DNA from 3 places in the Actinoplanes sp. NPDC051343 genome. Region 1 is predicted to be linked to each of the others. Evidence: predicted binding sites of a transcription regulator. Region 1 holds the regulator's gene; each other region holds the start of a gene.

Region 1 (5,508 bases):
CGGGACGAGACCACCTGGCCGAGGAAGGTGCGCTGTACGCTCTGCACCTCACCGCGGCCGGCGCAGGTCTCGCAGGTCGCGAGGTGGGTGCCGGGCGCGGTGCCGGCGCCCGAGCACTGGGTGCAGAGGACCGCGGTGTCGACAGTGATCGGCGCCTCGACGCCGAAGGCGGTCTCGACCAGGTCGAGTTCGAGGCGGAGGATCGCGTCGGCGCCGGGCCGGGTGCGCGGGCGCGGGCCGCGTGAGCCGCCGCCGGCCGCGCTGCCGAAGAACGCGTCCATGATGTCCTGGAAGCCGACGAACGGGCCGCCGGCGCCGCCCGGGCCGCCGGGGCCGACGCCGCCGCCGGGCGCCAGCGGGTCGCCGCCGAGGTCGACGACCTGCCGCTTCTGGTCGTCGGACAGCACCTCGTACGCGGCGTTGATGTCCTTGAACTTCTCGTGCGCTTCCGGATCAGGGTTGACGTCCGGGTGGTACTGCCGAGCCAGTTTGCGGTAGGCGCGCTTGATCTCGTCGTCGGTGGCTTCCCGGCTCACGCCGAGAATTCCGTAATAGTCCTTGGCCACGGGGTTTCGAGTCCTCAGTTCGCCAGTCCGGTGTCGGAGGTTCCAGTGAATCAGTTCTGTGCGAGCAGATCGCCGACATAGCGTGCCACCGCACGGACGGTGGCGATCGTGCCCGGGTAGTCCATGCGGGTGGGCCCGACCACACCGAGGCCCCCGACGATCGTGACACCCGGGCCGTAACCCGTGCTGACGACCGAGGTGGACCGCAGGTTGTCGATCTCGTTCTCGTCGCCGATGCGGACCCGCGTGGTGCTGGGCTCGACCTCGCCGATGAGCTTGAGCAGGATGACCTCTTCCTCGAGGGCCTCGAGGACGGGGCGCAACGTGCCCTGGAAGTCGAGCACACTACCGCGCGTCAGGTTGGCCGTGCCGGCCAGCATGAGGCGCTCCTCACTGCGCTCGACGAGCGTCTCGAGGAGCACCGAGGCCAGGCACGCCATCGTGCCGCGGCTCTCCGGCGAGCACTCGTCGACCAGGCCTGCCACGAGCGGCGGGGTGTCGGCGAGTTTCTGCCCGGCGAGCTTCTCGTTGACCCGGCGGCGCAGGTCGGTCACGTCGGCGGCGGCGACCGGGGCCGGCAGCTCGACCAGGCGCTGCTCGACCCGGCCGGTGTCGGCGATCATCACCAGCATCAGGCGGGTGGTCGAGATCGGCACGAGTTCGAGATGGCGGACGCTGGAACGCGCCAGCGACGGATATTGCACGACCGCGACCTGGCGGGTCAGTTGGGCGAGCAGCCGGACCGTGCGGTGCACGACGTCGTCGAGGTCGACCGCGCCGATCAGGAAGCGCTCGATCGCCCGGCGCTCGGCCGGGCTGAGCGGCTTGACCCGGGACAGCCGGTCGACGAACAGGCGGTAGCCCGCGTCGGTGGGCACCCGGCCGGCACTGGTGTGGGGCTGGCGGATGTAGCCCTCTTCCTCCAGCGCGGCCATGTCGTTGCGCACGGTGGCCGGGGAGACGCCCAGGTGGTGGCGCTCGACGAGGGCCTTGCTGCCGACTGGCTCCTGCGTCTCGACGTAGTCCTCGACGATGGCGCGCAGGACCTCGAGCTTGCGGTCATCGAGACTCACTAATGACCCCTCCCTCGGGCTGCGAAGATCCCTGGCACTCCTGCGGTAAGAGTGCCAGTCTACGTCGCGATCCCCGGCAGCGCGATGATCGGAAGGGCCATCCGTCGTCGCGGATCGGACCGCATGTCACCCTCGACCCCGTTGAGCTGCGGCCCTACCGTGTCAGCCATGAGTGAACCACCCCGTCCGCCCGGCAACGGCATGCCTGACGAACCTACTTCGCCGTACAATCCGCCGCCCGCCGGCGGTTATCCCCCGCCGCCACCCCCACCGCCGTACGGAAGCCCGCCGCCCTACGGCAACCAGCCCCCACCGTACGGCAGCCAGTCCCCGCCCTACGGTGGCCAGCAACCGCCCTACGGTGGCCAGCCCCAATACGGCGGCTACCCCGGTAACAACGCGGCCGGTGAGGACCGGACGTGGCTTCTGGTCGCCCACTTCGGCGGCGCGGCCGGCGCGCTGATCTCCGGCGGCACCCTCGGCTGGATCGCGCCGCTGATCGCGATGCTGTCGCGCGGCCCCCAGTCGCCGCACGTGCGCGCCGAGGCGGTCAAGGCCCTCAACTTCCAGCTGGTCATCGCGATCGTCGCGGTCGTCTGCTGGCTCCTCAGCTTCCTGATCATCACCATCCTGGTCGGGGTGGCCGCCACGATCCTCGGCATCGTCTTCGGGGTCATCGCGGGCGCCAAGGCGGCCAACGGCGAGGGGTACAACTACCCGCTCAACGTGACAATCGTGAAATAGCCGCTCAGACCACGTCGCGAATGACCGCGTCGGCCAGCAACCGGCCCTTCAAGGTCAGGACCAACCGGCCCGCGGCGTGCGCCTCCGGCTCGATCAACCCGTTGGCCAGCACCTGCGCCACCCCGTCCGGGTCGAGACCGGCCAGCGGCAGCCCGTCGCGCAGCCGGACCCGCAACATCACGTCCTCGACCCGGCGGTCCGCCGGGTCGAGGACCTCCCGGGCATGGCCCGGCGAGGTGCCATCGGCCAGCCTTTTCCCGTACGCGGCGGGATGCTTGACGTTCCACCAGCGCACCCCGCCCACGTGGCTGTGCGCGCCCGGCCCCAGCCCCCACCAGTCGGCGCCGGTCCAGTAGAGCAGGTTGTGCCGGCACCGCCCGGCCTCGGACGCCGCCCAGTTCGACACCTCGTACCACTCGAGGCCGGCCGCGCCGAGCGCCTCCTCGGCCGCCAGGTAGCGGTCGGCCGCGACGTCGTCCGACGGGTACGGCATCTCGCCCCGCCGCATCCGGGCCGCCATCCGGGTGCCGTCCTCGACGATCAGGGCGTACGCGCTGACGTGGTCCACGCCGGCCTCGATCACCGCTCGGAGCGAGGCGGCGAAGTCGTCGGCCGTCTCCCCCGGCGTCCCGTAGATCAGGTCGAGGTTGACGTGCTCGAACCCGGCCTCGCGCGCCTCGATCGCGGCCCGCGGCGCCCGATCCGGGGTGTGCCTCCGATCGAGAATGCGCAGCACGGCCGGGGAGGACGACTGCATGCCGAGGGAGATCCGGTTGAACCCGTGGGACTCAAGACGGCGCAGGTAGGCCGGGTCGACGGACTCCGGATTGGCCTCGGTGCTGATCTCGGCGCCGGGGGCCAGGCCCCACGTGCGGTCGATGCCGTCGAGCACCCGGCCGAGGTCGTCGGCGCTGAGCAGGGTCGGGGTGCCGCCGCCGACGAAGACGGTGTCGACCGGCCCCGGCTCGATCACCTTCCGCGCGAGGTCGAGCTCGGAGAGGACCAGGTCGGCGTACCCCTCGCGGCTGACGCCCCCGCCCAGCTCGCTCGCCGTATAGGTGTTGAAGTCGCAGTAACCGCAGCGGCTGGCGCAGAACGGCACGTGGACGTACACCCCGAAGCCGTTCCTCCCCGCCGACTCGGCGACGTGGGGCGGCAACGACCCGTCGGAGGGTACGGGTTCACCGTCGGGAAGCACACCAGCCATCCGTCAAGTGTGCACGGGCCCCGTTAGGGTTCCGGCCATGGATCTGGTCCGTACCGCCACCGCTGCCGGGGTGACCACGCTGACCCTGGACAGCCCGGCCAACCGCAACGCCCTTTCCACGCCGCTGATGACTCAGCTGCTGGACCGTCTCGGCGAGGCTCTCGTCGACCCCGAGGTCCGGACGGTGGTGATATCGCACACCGGCCCGGTGTTCTGCTCGGGAGCCGACCTGAAGGAGACCGCCGCGGCCCGGGAGGCCGGCCGGGTGCCGGCCGAGATGCTGGCCGACGTGCTGGCCGCGCTCTGGGAGTTCGGAAAGCCGGTGGTGGCCCGGGTGGCCGGTCCGGCGCGGGCCGGCGGGCTCGGCCTGATCGCCGCGGCCGACCTGGCGGTCTGCACGCGGGAGGCGACGTTCGCCTTCACCGAGGTGCGCCTCGGGGTGATCCCGGCGGTGATCAGCGCTACCGTGCTGCCGCGGCTGGCGCCGCGGGCGGCGGCCGAGCTCTATCTGACCGGCGAGGTCTTCGACGGGGTCCGGGCCGCGGAGATCGGCCTGGTCACGGCCGCGGTCTCGGCCGAGGGCCTCGACGGCGCGGTCGCCGGCTACTGCGACGCCCTGGTGCGCGGCGGGCCGCTTGCGCTTGCCGGGACCAAACAGCTCCTCCGGCGTACGGCGAAGGAATCGATCCGTGAGGATCTCGCCGACCTCTCCGCCCGCTCGGCCGGCTATTTCCGGTCGCCGGAGGGCGTCGAGGGTGTGACCGCGTTCCGCGAGAAGCGCCAGGCGTCCTGGGTTCCGGACGGCTCGCCCGCTCAGTGACGATCGTTTACTACTCTTGTCGTCTACTCGAGGAGGTGTGAGTGCGCCGGACGCCACTGGTGGTGGTCGCGCTGCTCGCGCTGGTGGGCACGCTCGGCTTCGTCGCCGTGCTGCGCTCGTTCTCGCACGACATCAAGCTTCCGTCGCTGGTCAGCGCTCGATGCCTGGTCAGCGCCAACGGTGAGGTCGAGCTCGACCCGGTGCAGATGGCCAACGCGGCCACCATCGCCGCGGTCGGGGTGCGCCGGGGCATGCCCCAGCAGGCGGTGGCGATCGCGCTCGCCACCGCCCTGCAGGAGAGCAAGCTGGAAAACCGCGAGGACGGCGACCGCGACTCGATCGGCCTCTTCCAACAGCGCCCCAGCCAGGGCTGGGGCGACCCCGACAAGATCAAAGACCCTCGTTATTCCGCCGACAGGTTCTATTCGGCGCTCAAGCGGGTCAAGGGCTACCAGAAGATGCGGATCACCGACGCGGCCCAGCGGGTGCAGCGTTCGGCCTACCCGAACGCCTATCAGAAGTGGGCCGATGAGGCGCAGGTGTTGGCGCGGGCGCTGACCGGGCAGGCGGCGAGCGCGGTCGCCTGCACGGTGACCGGCGCGCCGGCCCTGCGCGGGGCGGCCGCGGCGACCGCCCTGATGAGCGGGCTGCGGCTCGACTGGGGCCGGGGACTGCCCACGTCGGCGGCCGCCGAGCAGGCGGCCGGCCTGACGGTGGCGGTCACGAGCGTGACGTCGGGCTGGCGTTACGCACACTGGCTCGTTTCGCATGCATCGGACACCGGCCTCGAACGGGTACGTTTCGCCGACCTTCAGTGGGATGCGGGTGCCGGAAAGTGGCAGCCCGTAACCAACGACGGCGGCATCGACGACCGCAAGGTCATCGCCGAAGTCTTCCGCTGACGTAGCATTCCGGCCGCCGAGCAGGACATTCATCCCCATCGAACAGTCGCGCTGCGTAATGTCCGACGCTCCGGAACACCCATTGCGCTGCGTATACATCGACGTGGACAGACAGCTATTGCACTGGTACTAAGAAGAGCGTGCTGAGGGCGATCGAATGGATCCTGCTAGGTAGCGCGAGCACCACCGCGATCAT
Region 2 (5,508 bases), on a different contig from region 1:
TCCTGCTGCGCAACGTGGTGCTGTTCGTGCTGATCGCGCTGCTGGCCGCGCTGCCCACGCACTTCTTCGTCGGGCGCGTCGACGACACCCTGATCGCCGCGCCCGCGCTCTCCGACGTGATCGGCGGCTTCGGCCTGCTGCTGCTCCCGCTGATGTGGCTGGCCTATTTCGCGGTCTCGGCCCTGCCGCTGCTGATCGTGCTGGCCGGAGCGGTCGGGGTGGCGGTACCGGCGGCCGCCGACGGCGCCCGGCCACGCCTGCGCACGGTCTGGTCGCTGGTCGCCGACCGGTTGCGCCCGCTCTGGCTCTGGCTGGCCCTGTTCGGTCTGGTCGCACAGGGCCTGCCGCTGCTCGACTCGCAGCCCGATGTGGCCGGCAGCGTGGCCGAGCCGCTGCGGATCATCCTGGTGCTCGCGTCGAGCGCGGTGCTCACGGTGGCCGGCATGGTCGGCTGCGTGGTGCTGATCGAGCACGGCCGAGGCCCGAGCCGGGCGCTGCACCTGCTGGCCGGCACACCACCCGCCGGGGTGGCCGGGCTGGCCGTGGCCTCCCTGGCGTTCATCCTGCTGCCCCGGCTGGCCGACGCCGTCGGTGGCTCGGTCGCGCAGACCGCCACCGGGGTCGCGTCCGGCGTGTTCTGGGCGGTCGCGGCCCTGGTCACGTACGCCCAGGCCCGTCGGGCCGAAGGCCCGGTGACCAGCGTCTCCCTGCGCGCCGAGCTGGCCGCCCCGGAGCTCTTCTGAGCCGCTAGCGAACAGGGTGCTGTTTGCTTGCACTCGCCCCCTCAGAGTGCTAAACAAGTCATTGGCACTCGTGACCTGTGAGTGCCAAACAGGTCGGGACGGTGGGGTTCCGGTCGCGGTGCCGCCATCGGCGCCGGGGCGCGGGGCTGGTCGTCGCGGGCCATCCGGCTCGACTTGGGACGTCACATCGCCAGGTGGTGACGTCCGCAGGATTCAGGCAACACAGTTTCGCAACGAGCGGCAGGGCCAGACGGCCCGGCACCGCGAATGTCCAGGAGGACAACGCCGTATGGCCAAGATCATCGCATTCGACGAGGAAGCTCGTCGCGGCCTCGAGAGCGGTATGAACCAGCTCGCCGACGCCGTCAAGGTGACGCTCGGCCCCAAGGGCCGCAACGTAGTGCTCGAGAAGAAGTGGGGCGCTCCCACCATCACCAACGATGGTGTGTCGATCGCCAAGGAGATCGAGCTCGAGGGCACCTTCGAGAAGATCGGCGCCGAGCTGGTCAAGGAGGTCGCCAAGAAGACCGACGACGTCGCCGGTGACGGCACGACGACGGCGACCGTTCTCGCCCAGGCGCTCGTCCGCGAGGGCCTGCGCAACGTGGCCGCCGGCGCCAACCCGATGGCCCTCAAGCGGGGCATCGAGGCTGCTGTCGCCAGCGTCTCCGAGGGTCTGACCCAGATCGCCAAGGACGTGGAGACCAAGGAGCAGATTGCTTCGACCGCCTCCATCTCCGCCGGTGACTCCACGGTCGGCGAGATCATCGCCGAGGCCATGGACAAGGTCGGCAAGGAAGGCGTCATCACCGTCGAGGAGAGCAACACCTTCGGTCTCGAGCTCGAGCTCACCGAGGGCATGCGCTTCGACAAGGGCTACATCTCGGCGTACTTCATGACCGACGCCGAGCGTATGGAGGCCGTCTTCGACGACCCGTACATCCTGATCGCCAACAGCAAGATCTCCGCGGTGAAGGACCTGCTCCCGATCCTCGAGAAGGTCATGCAGGGCGGCAAGCCGCTGATCATCATCGCCGAGGACGTCGAGGGCGAGGCCCTGGCGACCCTGGTGGTCAACAAGGTCCGTGGCACCTTCAAGTCGGTCGCCGTCAAGGCCCCCGGCTTCGGTGACCGTCGCAAGGCCATGCTCGAGGACATCGCGATCCTCACCGGTGGCGCGGTCATCAGCGAGGAGGTCGGCCTCAAGCTCGACGGCGCCGACCTGAGCCTGCTGGGCACCGCCCGCAAGGTCGTCATCACCAAGGACGAGACCACCGTCGTCGACGGCGGCGGCAACGCCGAGCAGATCCAGGGCCGGGTCAACCAGATCCGGGCCGAGATCGAGAAGTCGGACTCCGACTACGACCGCGAGAAGCTGCAGGAGCGCCTGGCCAAGCTGGCCGGCGGCGTTGCGGTCATCAAGGTCGGCGCGGCCACCGAGGTCGAGCTCAAGGAGCGCAAGCACCGCATCGAGGACGCCGTTCGCAACGCGAAGGCGGCCGTCGAAGAGGGCATCGTCCCCGGCGGTGGCGTGGCGCTCGTGCAGGCCGGCAAGTCCGCGTTCGACAAGCTGGACCTGGTGGGCGACGAGGCCACCGGTGCCAACATCGTCAAGGTCGCGCTCGACGCCCCGCTGCGTCAGATCGCCGTGAACGCCGGCCTCGAGGGCGGCGTCGTGGTCGAGAAGGTGCGCAACCTCGAAGCGGGTTGGGGCCTGAACGCCGCGACCGGCGAGTACGTCGACCTGCTGGCCGCGGGCATCATCGACCCGGCCAAGGTCACCCGCTCGGCGCTGCAGAACGCCGCGTCGATCGCCGCGCTGTTCCTCACCACCGAGGCCGTCGTGGCCGACAAGCCCGAGAAGAACCCGGCCCCGGCCGGCGCCCCGGGCGGCGGAGACATGGACTTCTGAGTCCAGTCATAAGCACCACATAAGGGCGGGTCGCCATTGGCGGCCCGCCCTTGCCGCGCCCGGCGCGAGCGCTAACGTTGGACGGGTGCGCGATCCATCGGTCTCCCGCAACACCGCCGGCCGGCTCTCCCCGATCCGCCGCGTCGCCGACCTTCGGCGGCTGCGTGACGAGCAGTTCGACGTCCTGGTGGTCGGCGGCGGTGTGACCGGCGCCGGTGCCGCCCTCGACGCCGCGTCCCGCGGGCTCAAGGTGGCCCTCGTCGAGGCCCGCGACCTGGCCGCCGGCACGTCCAGCCGTTCCAGCAAGCTGATTCACGGCGGCCTGCGCTACCTGGAGCAGCTCGAGTTGCACCTGGTGCACGAGGCGCTCACCGAGCGCGGACTGCTCTCGACCCGGCTCGCACCGCACCTGGTGCGCCCGGTGCCGATCCTGGTGCCGCTGCCGGCCGCCAACCCGGCCGCCCGGGCCTGGCACCGTGGCTACTACGGGCTCGGCGTCGCGGCGTACGACGTGTTCGCCGGTGTCTTCGGCACCGGCCGGGGGATGCCGCTGCACCGGCACCTGAGCCGCAACGGTGCCCGCCACCTGTTCCCGAGCCTGCGGGCCGACACGGTGGCCGGCGCGATCCGCTACTACGACGGCCAGGTCGACGACGCGCGCCTGGTGGTCAACCTGGCCCGCACCGCGGCCAGCCTGGGCGCGGCCGTGGTCACCAGCGCCCGGGTGACCGGTTTCCTCCGCGAGGCCCGCGAGGTGGTCGGCGTCCGCGTCCGCGACCTCGAGTCGCCCGACGAGCCCGAGTTCGAGGTCCGCGCCCGCACGGTCGTCGCGGCCACCGGGGTGTGGAGCGACGACATGTCGCGCATGCTCAGCGACGTCGGCGTGCGCCCGGGCATGCGGGTGCGCGCCTCCAAGGGCGTCCACCTGGTCGTGCCCCGCTCGGCGATCACCGGCGAGGCCGGCCTGATCCTGCGCACCCCCACTTCGGTCCTGTTCGTGCTGCCGTGGGGCGGCCACTGGATCATCGGGACGACCGACACCGACTGGCAGCTCGACCGGTCCCACCCGGCGGCCTCGGCCCGCGACATCCGCTACATCCTCGACCAGGTCAACACGGTGCTCGACCGGCCGCTGACCACCGACGACATCGAGGGCGTCTACGCCGGTCTGCGCCCGCTGCTGGCCGGCGAGGCCGACTCGACCTCGAAGCTTTCCCGCGAGCACGCGGTGTTCGAACCGATGCTCGGCCTGATCCTGGTCGCGGGCGGCAAATACACCACCTACCGGGTGATGGCGGCCGACGTCATCGACCGGGCCATGCAGCGCCTCGGGGGTCCCCGGCGGGCCTCGCACACCGACCAGCTTCCGCTGCTCGGCGCCGACGGCTACGCCGCCGCCTGGCGTGACCGGCAGGACACGGCCCGGCGGCACGGCGTCACCACCGGGGTGATCGAGCACCTGCTGGAGAGGTACGGCACGCTGTCGGTCCACCTGCTGGCCATGATCGCGGCCGATCCGGGCCTGGCCGCGCCGCTGACCGGTGCGCCGGAATACCTGGCCGCCGAGGTGGCGTACGCGGCACTGGCCGAGGGCGCGCTGCACCTCGACGACGTGCTGACCCGGCGCACCCGCATCTCGATCGAGACGTCGCACCGCGGCACCGAGACGATGGAACACGCGGCCAAGCTGATGGGCGATGCGCTCGGCTGGGACGCGGCGGTCCGCGAGCGCGAGATCGAGCACTACCGGGCCCGGGTCGACGCCGAACGCCAATCGCAGACCATGCCGGACGATCTCACCGCCGATGCGGCACGCGTCGGCGTTCCCGACGTACGCGGGTTCGCCGCCGACCGCGGGATCGACCTGGTCGCCGACCTTTGATCCTCGTCGACGAGCCGCTGTGGCCGGCTCGCGGGCGACTCTGGTCGCACCTGGTCAGCGACCTGTCCTACGACGAATTGCATGTGTTCGCCGAGATGCTGGGCGCGCCGCGCCGGGGGTTCGACCGCGACCACTACGACATCCCCTCGGCCATGTTCCGCAGTGCGATCTGGCTCGGGGCGACACTCCTGCCCTCGCGCGAGCTGGCCTTCCGGCTAAGGGCGTCCGGGCTGCGACGGCCCAAGCATCTCTCGTTCTAGGTTGGCCCGCGCCCGCTGCTCCCACTCCTCGCGCAGGGACGGCAGGCGGTAGATCGTGGGCAGCTCGAGCAGGGCCTTGAGCACCTGGGCCCGGCCGGCCCGGAAATCGTCGTCGCCGACGTGCGCGTACTCCCGGCGGACGGCGGCCGTGTAGGCCGCGTACTGCTCGTCGTCGCCGGCCAGCACGGCCAGGTCGGCGTCGCAGAGCAACTCGCCGTCCGGGTCGTCGTCGCCGGTCGCGTGCCCCGCGGTCAGGCCGACCAGGCGGGCCACCTCGGCCGCCACCCGGTCGGGCACCCCCAGCGTGGCCAGCAGGCCGGCGGCGAACTCGGCGCTGTCCCGCTCGTTGGCGTCACCCAGCGCGCGAGGGTCGTAGACCGCGTCGTGCATCCACGCCGCCAGCCGCACCCGCTCCGGGTGCGGCGCCAGGCCGGCGTGCTCGTCAACCACGGCCAGCACGGCGCTCAGGTGGGCGACGGTGTGGTAGTGCCGCTGCGGCTCCGACCACCGCCCGAGCAGGTAGTCGCCGGCCGCCCGCAGGTCGTCGTCGCCGGCGGTCGCACCGGCCTGCCGGGCCGCGTCACAGAACTGGTCAACGAGGGAGGTCACGCTCGCCATCCTGTCACGCTCGTCGGTAGGTTCTCCTTCCATGAAAGGTGCCCTCGCCCGCGTACGCGGTGGCCTGACCCTGGCCCTCCAAGCCGGGGTCGG
Region 3 (5,508 bases), on a different contig from region 1:
AGCGCGATGTTCTGGAACGAGCTCGCGCAGCACAACTTCTACATCGTCGCCACCGAAAAGGAAGAAGTGCTCGGTTACGCGGGGCTGGCGGTGACGGGCGACGAGGCGTGGGTGCAGAACATCGCGGTCCGGGGCACGGCGCAGCGCCGGGGCATCGGGCGCGATCTGCTCGAGGCGCTGCTGGGCGAGGCGGCCCGGCAGGGCGTCAAGAAGACCCTGCTCGAGGTGGCTGTGGACAACGCACCCGCCCAGCACCTCTATGCCAGATACGATTTCGAGCCGGTCGGGATTCGTCGCGGCTACTACCAACCCAGCAACACGGACGCCTTGGTGATGATGCGCAATGCCTGATGAACCCCTCGTCCTGGGGATCGAGACCTCGTGCGACGAGACCGGTGTCGGCATCGTGCGCGGGCACACCCTGCTGGCCGACGCGCTGGCGTCCAGTGTGGAGCAGCACGCCCGCTTCGGCGGGGTCGTGCCCGAGGTCGCCAGCCGCGCCCACCTCGAGGCGATAGTGCCGACCATGCAGCGCGCGCTCGCCGACGCCAAGGTCACTCTGGCCGACATCGACGCGATCGCGGTTACCGCCGGGCCCGGGCTGGCCGGCGCGCTGCTGGTCGGGGTCGCAGCGGCCAAGGGATACGCCTTGGCCGCCGACAAGCCGATCTACGGCGTCAACCACCTGGCCGCCCACGTCGCGGTCGACACCCTCGAACACGGGCCGCTGCCCGAACCGGCGATCGCGATGCTGGTCTCCGGTGGACACTCGTCGCTGCTGCTGGTCGACGACCTGACCGCCGGGGTCACGCCGCTCGGCGCGACGATCGACGACGCGGCGGGTGAGGCGTTCGACAAGGTGGCGCGTCTCCTCGGACTGGGATTTCCGGGCGGGCCGATCATCGACCGTACGGCAAACGACGGTGACCGGAAGTCGATCGCCTTCCCCCGGGGCCTGACCGCGGCCCGAGACCGGGCCGCCCACCGCTTCGACTTCTCCTTCTCCGGGCTCAAGACCGCGGTCGCCCGATGGGTCGAGGCCCGCGAGCGCGACGGCGAGCCGGTGCCGGTGGCCGACGTGTCGGCGAGCTTCCAGGAGGCGGTCTGCGACGTGCTGACCGCCAAGGCGATCGACGCCTGCCTGACCAACGGGGTGAAGACGCTGCTGATCGGCGGGGGAGTCGCGGCCAACTCGCGGCTCCGGGTGCTCGCGTCGGAGCGCGCCGCGAAGCACGGAATCGAGGTTCGCGTGCCCCGGCCGCAGCTGTGCACCGACAACGGCGCGATGGTCGCGGCGCTCGGCTCCCATCTCGTCGCGGCCGGCGTCGCCCCCAGTCGTCTCGATCTGCCTGCCGATTCCGCAATGTCATTGACCGCGGTCAGCGTGACGGGATAGACAGCAATGATCGAAAGGCGGGGCTCATGATCGCGCGGATGTGGGAGATACGCGCCCTCGGCAGCGGCTTCGACGAGCTGCTGTCCTGGGTGTGCGACGTGGCGGTGCCCCGGCTCGAGGTGCTGCCGCAGCACGTGTCCAGCGAGGTCTACACGTCGACCGACAACCGCATCGTGGTCATCACGAAGTGGCGCAACACCCCGGAAAATCTGCTGGCGCCGCCGCCGAAGCTGATCGCGCGGTCGCCCCACGTCTGGGATTTCAACCCCGTCGACCGCTGAGATCGGCTAGCGGGTCACCGCGATGAAGATCGCGAGCAGGACCAGCGTCACCGCGGCGATCGCGAAGAGCATCAGGAGGTCGCCGCGGGGCCGCTCCTCCCGGGGTGGCTCGGCGGGCAGGTCATGCGTGACGGCGGCGAGGTCGTCGAGCGTCCGGGCGTCGTGCGCGAGCCGTGCTCGCTCGGCGAACTCGTCCAGCGTCAGCCGCCCGGCCCCGGTGTGCCGCTCGAGCGCGGCCACCGTCCGCTGCCGATCCTCATCCGACGCCCGAATTTCCACCGGCGCACTCTAACGCGAAAAGGCGCGCCCGAACCGGGCGCGCCTTTCGACTGTGCGTGCGATCAGAAGCCCGGGCCGTGCTGGTGGCCGTGGCCACCGTGGCTGTGCCCGTGGCCGCCCGCGGCGGCCGGCTCCGGATCGGCCGGCTTCTCGACCACGAGGCTCTCCGTGGTGAGCAGCAGCGCGGCGATCGAGACGGCGTTGGACACCGCGTTGCGGGTGACCTTGACCGGGTCGATGATGCCGGCGGCCGCGAGGTCGACGTACTCGTCGGTGGCGGCGTTGAGGCCGTGGCCCCAGCCGAGCTCGGCGACCTTGCCGACCACGACGTAGCCGTCGTGGCCCGCGTTCTGCGCGATCCAGCGGAGCGGCTCCACCAGCGCCTTGCGGACGATGCCGACGCCGATCGCCTCCTCGCCGGTCAGGCCGAGGTCACCGTCGAGCTCCGAGACGATCTGGGCGAGTGCGGCGCCGCCACCGGGGACGGTGCCTTCCTCGACCGCTGCCTTGGTCGCCGCGATGGCGTCCTCGATGCGGTGCTTGCGCTCCTTCATCTCGACCTCGGTCGCGGCACCGACCTTGATGACCGCGATGCCGCCGGAGAGCTTGGCCAGCCGCTCCGAGAGCTTCTCCCGGTCCCAGTCGGAGTCCGACGCCTCGATCTCCTTGCGGATCTGCGAGACCCGGTCGGAGACCTCGGCCGAGCGGCCGCCGCCGTCCACGACTGTGGTGTTCTCCTTGTCGACCACGATGCGCCGGGCGGTGCCCAGCATGTCGAGGGTGACCTGGTCGAGCTTGTAGCCGAGCTCGGGCGCGATCAGCTCGCCGCCGGTGGCGATCGCCATGTCCTGCAGCATCGCCTTGCGGCGGTCGCCGAAGCCGGGAGCCTTCACCGCGGCGACCTTGATGGTCTTGCGGATCGCGTTGACCACCAGGGTGGACAGGGCCTGGCCCTCGACGTCCTCGGCGATGATCAGCAGCGGCTTGCTCTCCTGCAGAACTTTTTCCAGCAGCGGGAGGAGCTCCTCGATGCTCGAGATCTTCTGCGTGGTGATCAGGATGTACGCGTTCTCGAGGACGGCCTCCTGCGACTCCGCGTCGGTGACGAAGTTGGGCGAGATGAAGCCCTTGTCGAACTGCAGACCCTCGGTGACCTCGAGCTCGGTCGCCATCGCCGAGCCCTCCTCGACGGTGATGACACCGTCGCGGCCGACCCGGTCCATCGCCTCGGCGATCAGCTCGCCGATGGTGGCGTCCTGGGCCGAGATGGTGGCGACGTTGGCGATCGCCTTGTGGTCGGCGACCTCGACGGCCTTGGCCAGCAGCGCCTTGGAGATGACCTCGGAAGCCTGGTCCATGCCGCGCTTGAGACCGATCGGGTTGGCACCCGCGGTCACGTTGCGCAGGCCCTCGCGGACCAGCGCCTGGGCGAGCACGGTCGCCGTGGTAGTCCCGTCGCCGGCGACGTCGTTGGTCTTCGTCGCCACCTCCTTGACCAGCTGGGCGCCGAGGTTCTCGTACGGGTCGGTGAGCTCGATCTCCTTGGCGATGGTGACGCCGTCGTTGGTGATCGTGGGCGCGCCGAACTTCTTGTCGAGGACGACGTTGCGGCCGCGTGGGCCGAGGGTGACCTTGACCGTGTCGGCGAGCGTGTTGACGCCGTGCTCCAGCAGGTGCCGGGCGTCGTCAGAGAAGCTGAGAATCTTCGCCATGTATTGGTCCCTTCACGCACCAACGCCCTGACCCAACGATGTGGGCCAGGGCGGTCAGCACTGTCAGTAGGTCACTTCTCGATGACCGCGAGGACGTCGCGGGCGGAGAGCACCAGGTACTCTTCGCCGGCGTACTTGACCTCGGTGCCGCCGTACTTCGAGTAGAGAACCGTGTCGCCGACGCTTACGTCGATCGGGACGCGGTTGCCCTTGTCGTCGATCCGGCCGGGGCCGACGGCGAGGACGGTGCCCTCCTGCGGCTTCTCCTTGGCGGTGTCGGGGATCACGATGCCCGACGCCGTGGTCGTCTCAGCCTCGTTCGCCTGGACCACGATGCGGTCCTCGAGCGGCTTGATCGCAACCTTGGTCGCGGTAGTCACGGGCATTTCCTCCTGGGTGCAGGTTTCGCCGGCCAGTGCTGGCCGGACTGATGCCTCATGCCACCGGGCGGGGCCGTCGTCGCGGGTGCCGGTCCGCCTGGTGCCTAACCTCCCGCCGGAAGGCGGATGGCTGGCACCCTCATGTTGAGAGTGCTAACCGCGAGGTTATGCCGGAACTAGCACTCCGTCAACCAGAGTGCCAATGTCGTCATGCCGAGGAGAATGCCTGCGTGACCGATGACTTGACCACCCTCCTGCGTACCCCCGAAGGGGTGCGTGCGCTGGCCCTGGCGGCCGAGGTGGCCGCCCTCGATCCGCTCGCCGCGGCAGCGTCGGTGCGGGCTCGCGGGGTGGCCCCGGATCTGGCGGCGGCCGCGCTGACCCAGGTCGAGTTGCGCCGTCGGGCGGTGCGGAAGTTCGGCCCGTCGGCCGGGCGGATGTTTTTCACCCGGGCGGGGCTCGAACAGGCGACGCGAGCGGTCGTCGCGGACCGGCGGGCGGCGCGCCTCGCGGCGGCCGGGGTCAAGACCTTGGCCGATCTGGGGTGCGGGCTGGGCTCCGACGCGCTGGCGGCGGCACGGGCCGGGCTTTCGGTGTACGCCGTGGAAGCCGATCCGCACACCGCAGCACTGGCCGCGGCCAACGTCGACGAGGCGGGACTGGCCGATCTGGTCACGGTCGAATGCGCCGACGCGACCACCGTCGACCTGGCCCGCTTCGACGCGGTCTTCGCCGACCCGGCACGCCGAAGGGCCGGTCGTGGCCGCGTCTTCGACCCGCGCTCGTACTCTCCGCCGTGGGATTTCGTGGCCGGGCTGGCCGACCGGATTCCCCGCACGGTGCTCAAGCTGGCCCCCGGCATCGACCACGACCTGCTCCCGCCGGGCGCCGAGGGGGAGTGGGTGAGCGTCGACGGCGATCTGGTCGAGGCCGCGTTCTGGTGCGGCCCGCTGGCCTCGGCGGCGCGCCGGGCGGTGCTGCTGCCGTCGGGCGCCGAACTGACCGGTTCCGGCACGCAGGCCGCGCCGGTCGGGCCGATCGGCGCCTTCCTGTACGACCCCGATCCCGCCGTCGTCCGCTCGCACCTGGTGGCCGAGTTCGCGGCCACACTTGCCGGGCGCCTCGCCGACCCGTCGATCGCCTACGTCTTCACCGACGAGCCGGTCGACACACCGTACGCCCGGAGGCTGGCCGTGACCGACGTGCTGCCGTTCTCGCTCAAGCGTCTGCGGGCTCTGCTGCGGGAGCGCGGGGTGGGCCGGTTGGAGATCCGCAAGCGGGGTTCGGCGCTGGAGCCGGACAAGCTGAGACGTGATCTCAAGTTGTCCGGGCCGGCTGCCGCGTCGCTCGTGCTGACCCGGGTGGCCGGCGCTCCGACCGCCATTCTGTGTCGACCGTTGTAAAGGGTCTGGCAATAGGGCAGATCACCGTGGGGAAACGGGCACGTCCGACGATCATCG

The links. The regulator HrcA, encoded in region 1, represses chaperone genes, less so after heat shock. The targets are predictions, from matches to a motif close to GGTTNGCACNCTCNNNNNGAGNGTGCNAACC.
Region 2: groL (chaperonin GroEL) is a predicted target of HrcA. The motif match lies at 768-798, and genes of this name have one in related genera.
Region 3: groES (co-chaperone GroES) is a predicted target of HrcA. The motif match lies at 4,177-4,207, and genes of this name have one in related genera.

Annotation. Positions count from the first base shown of each region.
Region 1 is NZ_JBITEL010000009.1:388,243-393,750, forward strand. Features, by position in the region: gene dnaJ (molecular chaperone DnaJ) at 1-566, opposite strand, end outside; gene hrcA (heat-inducible transcriptional repressor HrcA) at 617-1,639, opposite strand; gene ACIA5C_RS29865 (DUF4870 domain-containing protein) at 1,808-2,383, shown strand; gene hemW (radical SAM family heme chaperone HemW) at 2,388-3,590, opposite strand; gene ACIA5C_RS29875 (enoyl-CoA hydratase-related protein) at 3,628-4,410, shown strand; gene ACIA5C_RS29880 (hypothetical protein) at 4,452-5,312, shown strand; gene ACIA5C_RS29885 (PAS domain-containing protein) at 5,453-5,508, shown strand, end outside.
Region 2 is NZ_JBITEL010000008.1:143,451-148,958, forward strand. Features, by position in the region: gene ACIA5C_RS26235 (hypothetical protein) at 1-743, shown strand, start outside; gene groL (chaperonin GroEL) at 1,033-2,655, shown strand; gene ACIA5C_RS26245 (glycerol-3-phosphate dehydrogenase/oxidase) at 2,741-4,537, shown strand; gene ACIA5C_RS26250 (DUF4031 domain-containing protein) at 4,534-4,797, shown strand; gene ACIA5C_RS26255 (metal-dependent phosphohydrolase) at 4,753-5,415, opposite strand; gene ACIA5C_RS26260 (aromatic acid exporter family protein) at 5,447-5,508, shown strand, end outside.
Region 3 is NZ_JBITEL010000010.1:126,778-132,285, reverse strand. Features, by position in the region: gene rimI (ribosomal protein S18-alanine N-acetyltransferase) at 1-351, shown strand, start outside; gene tsaD (tRNA (adenosine(37)-N6)-threonylcarbamoyltransferase complex transferase subunit TsaD) at 344-1,396, shown strand; gene ACIA5C_RS30700 (hypothetical protein) at 1,423-1,677, shown strand; gene ACIA5C_RS30695 (DUF1707 domain-containing protein) at 1,684-1,956, opposite strand; gene groL (chaperonin GroEL) at 2,019-3,668, opposite strand; gene groES (co-chaperone GroES) at 3,740-4,054, opposite strand; gene ACIA5C_RS30680 (methyltransferase domain-containing protein) at 4,279-5,451, shown strand.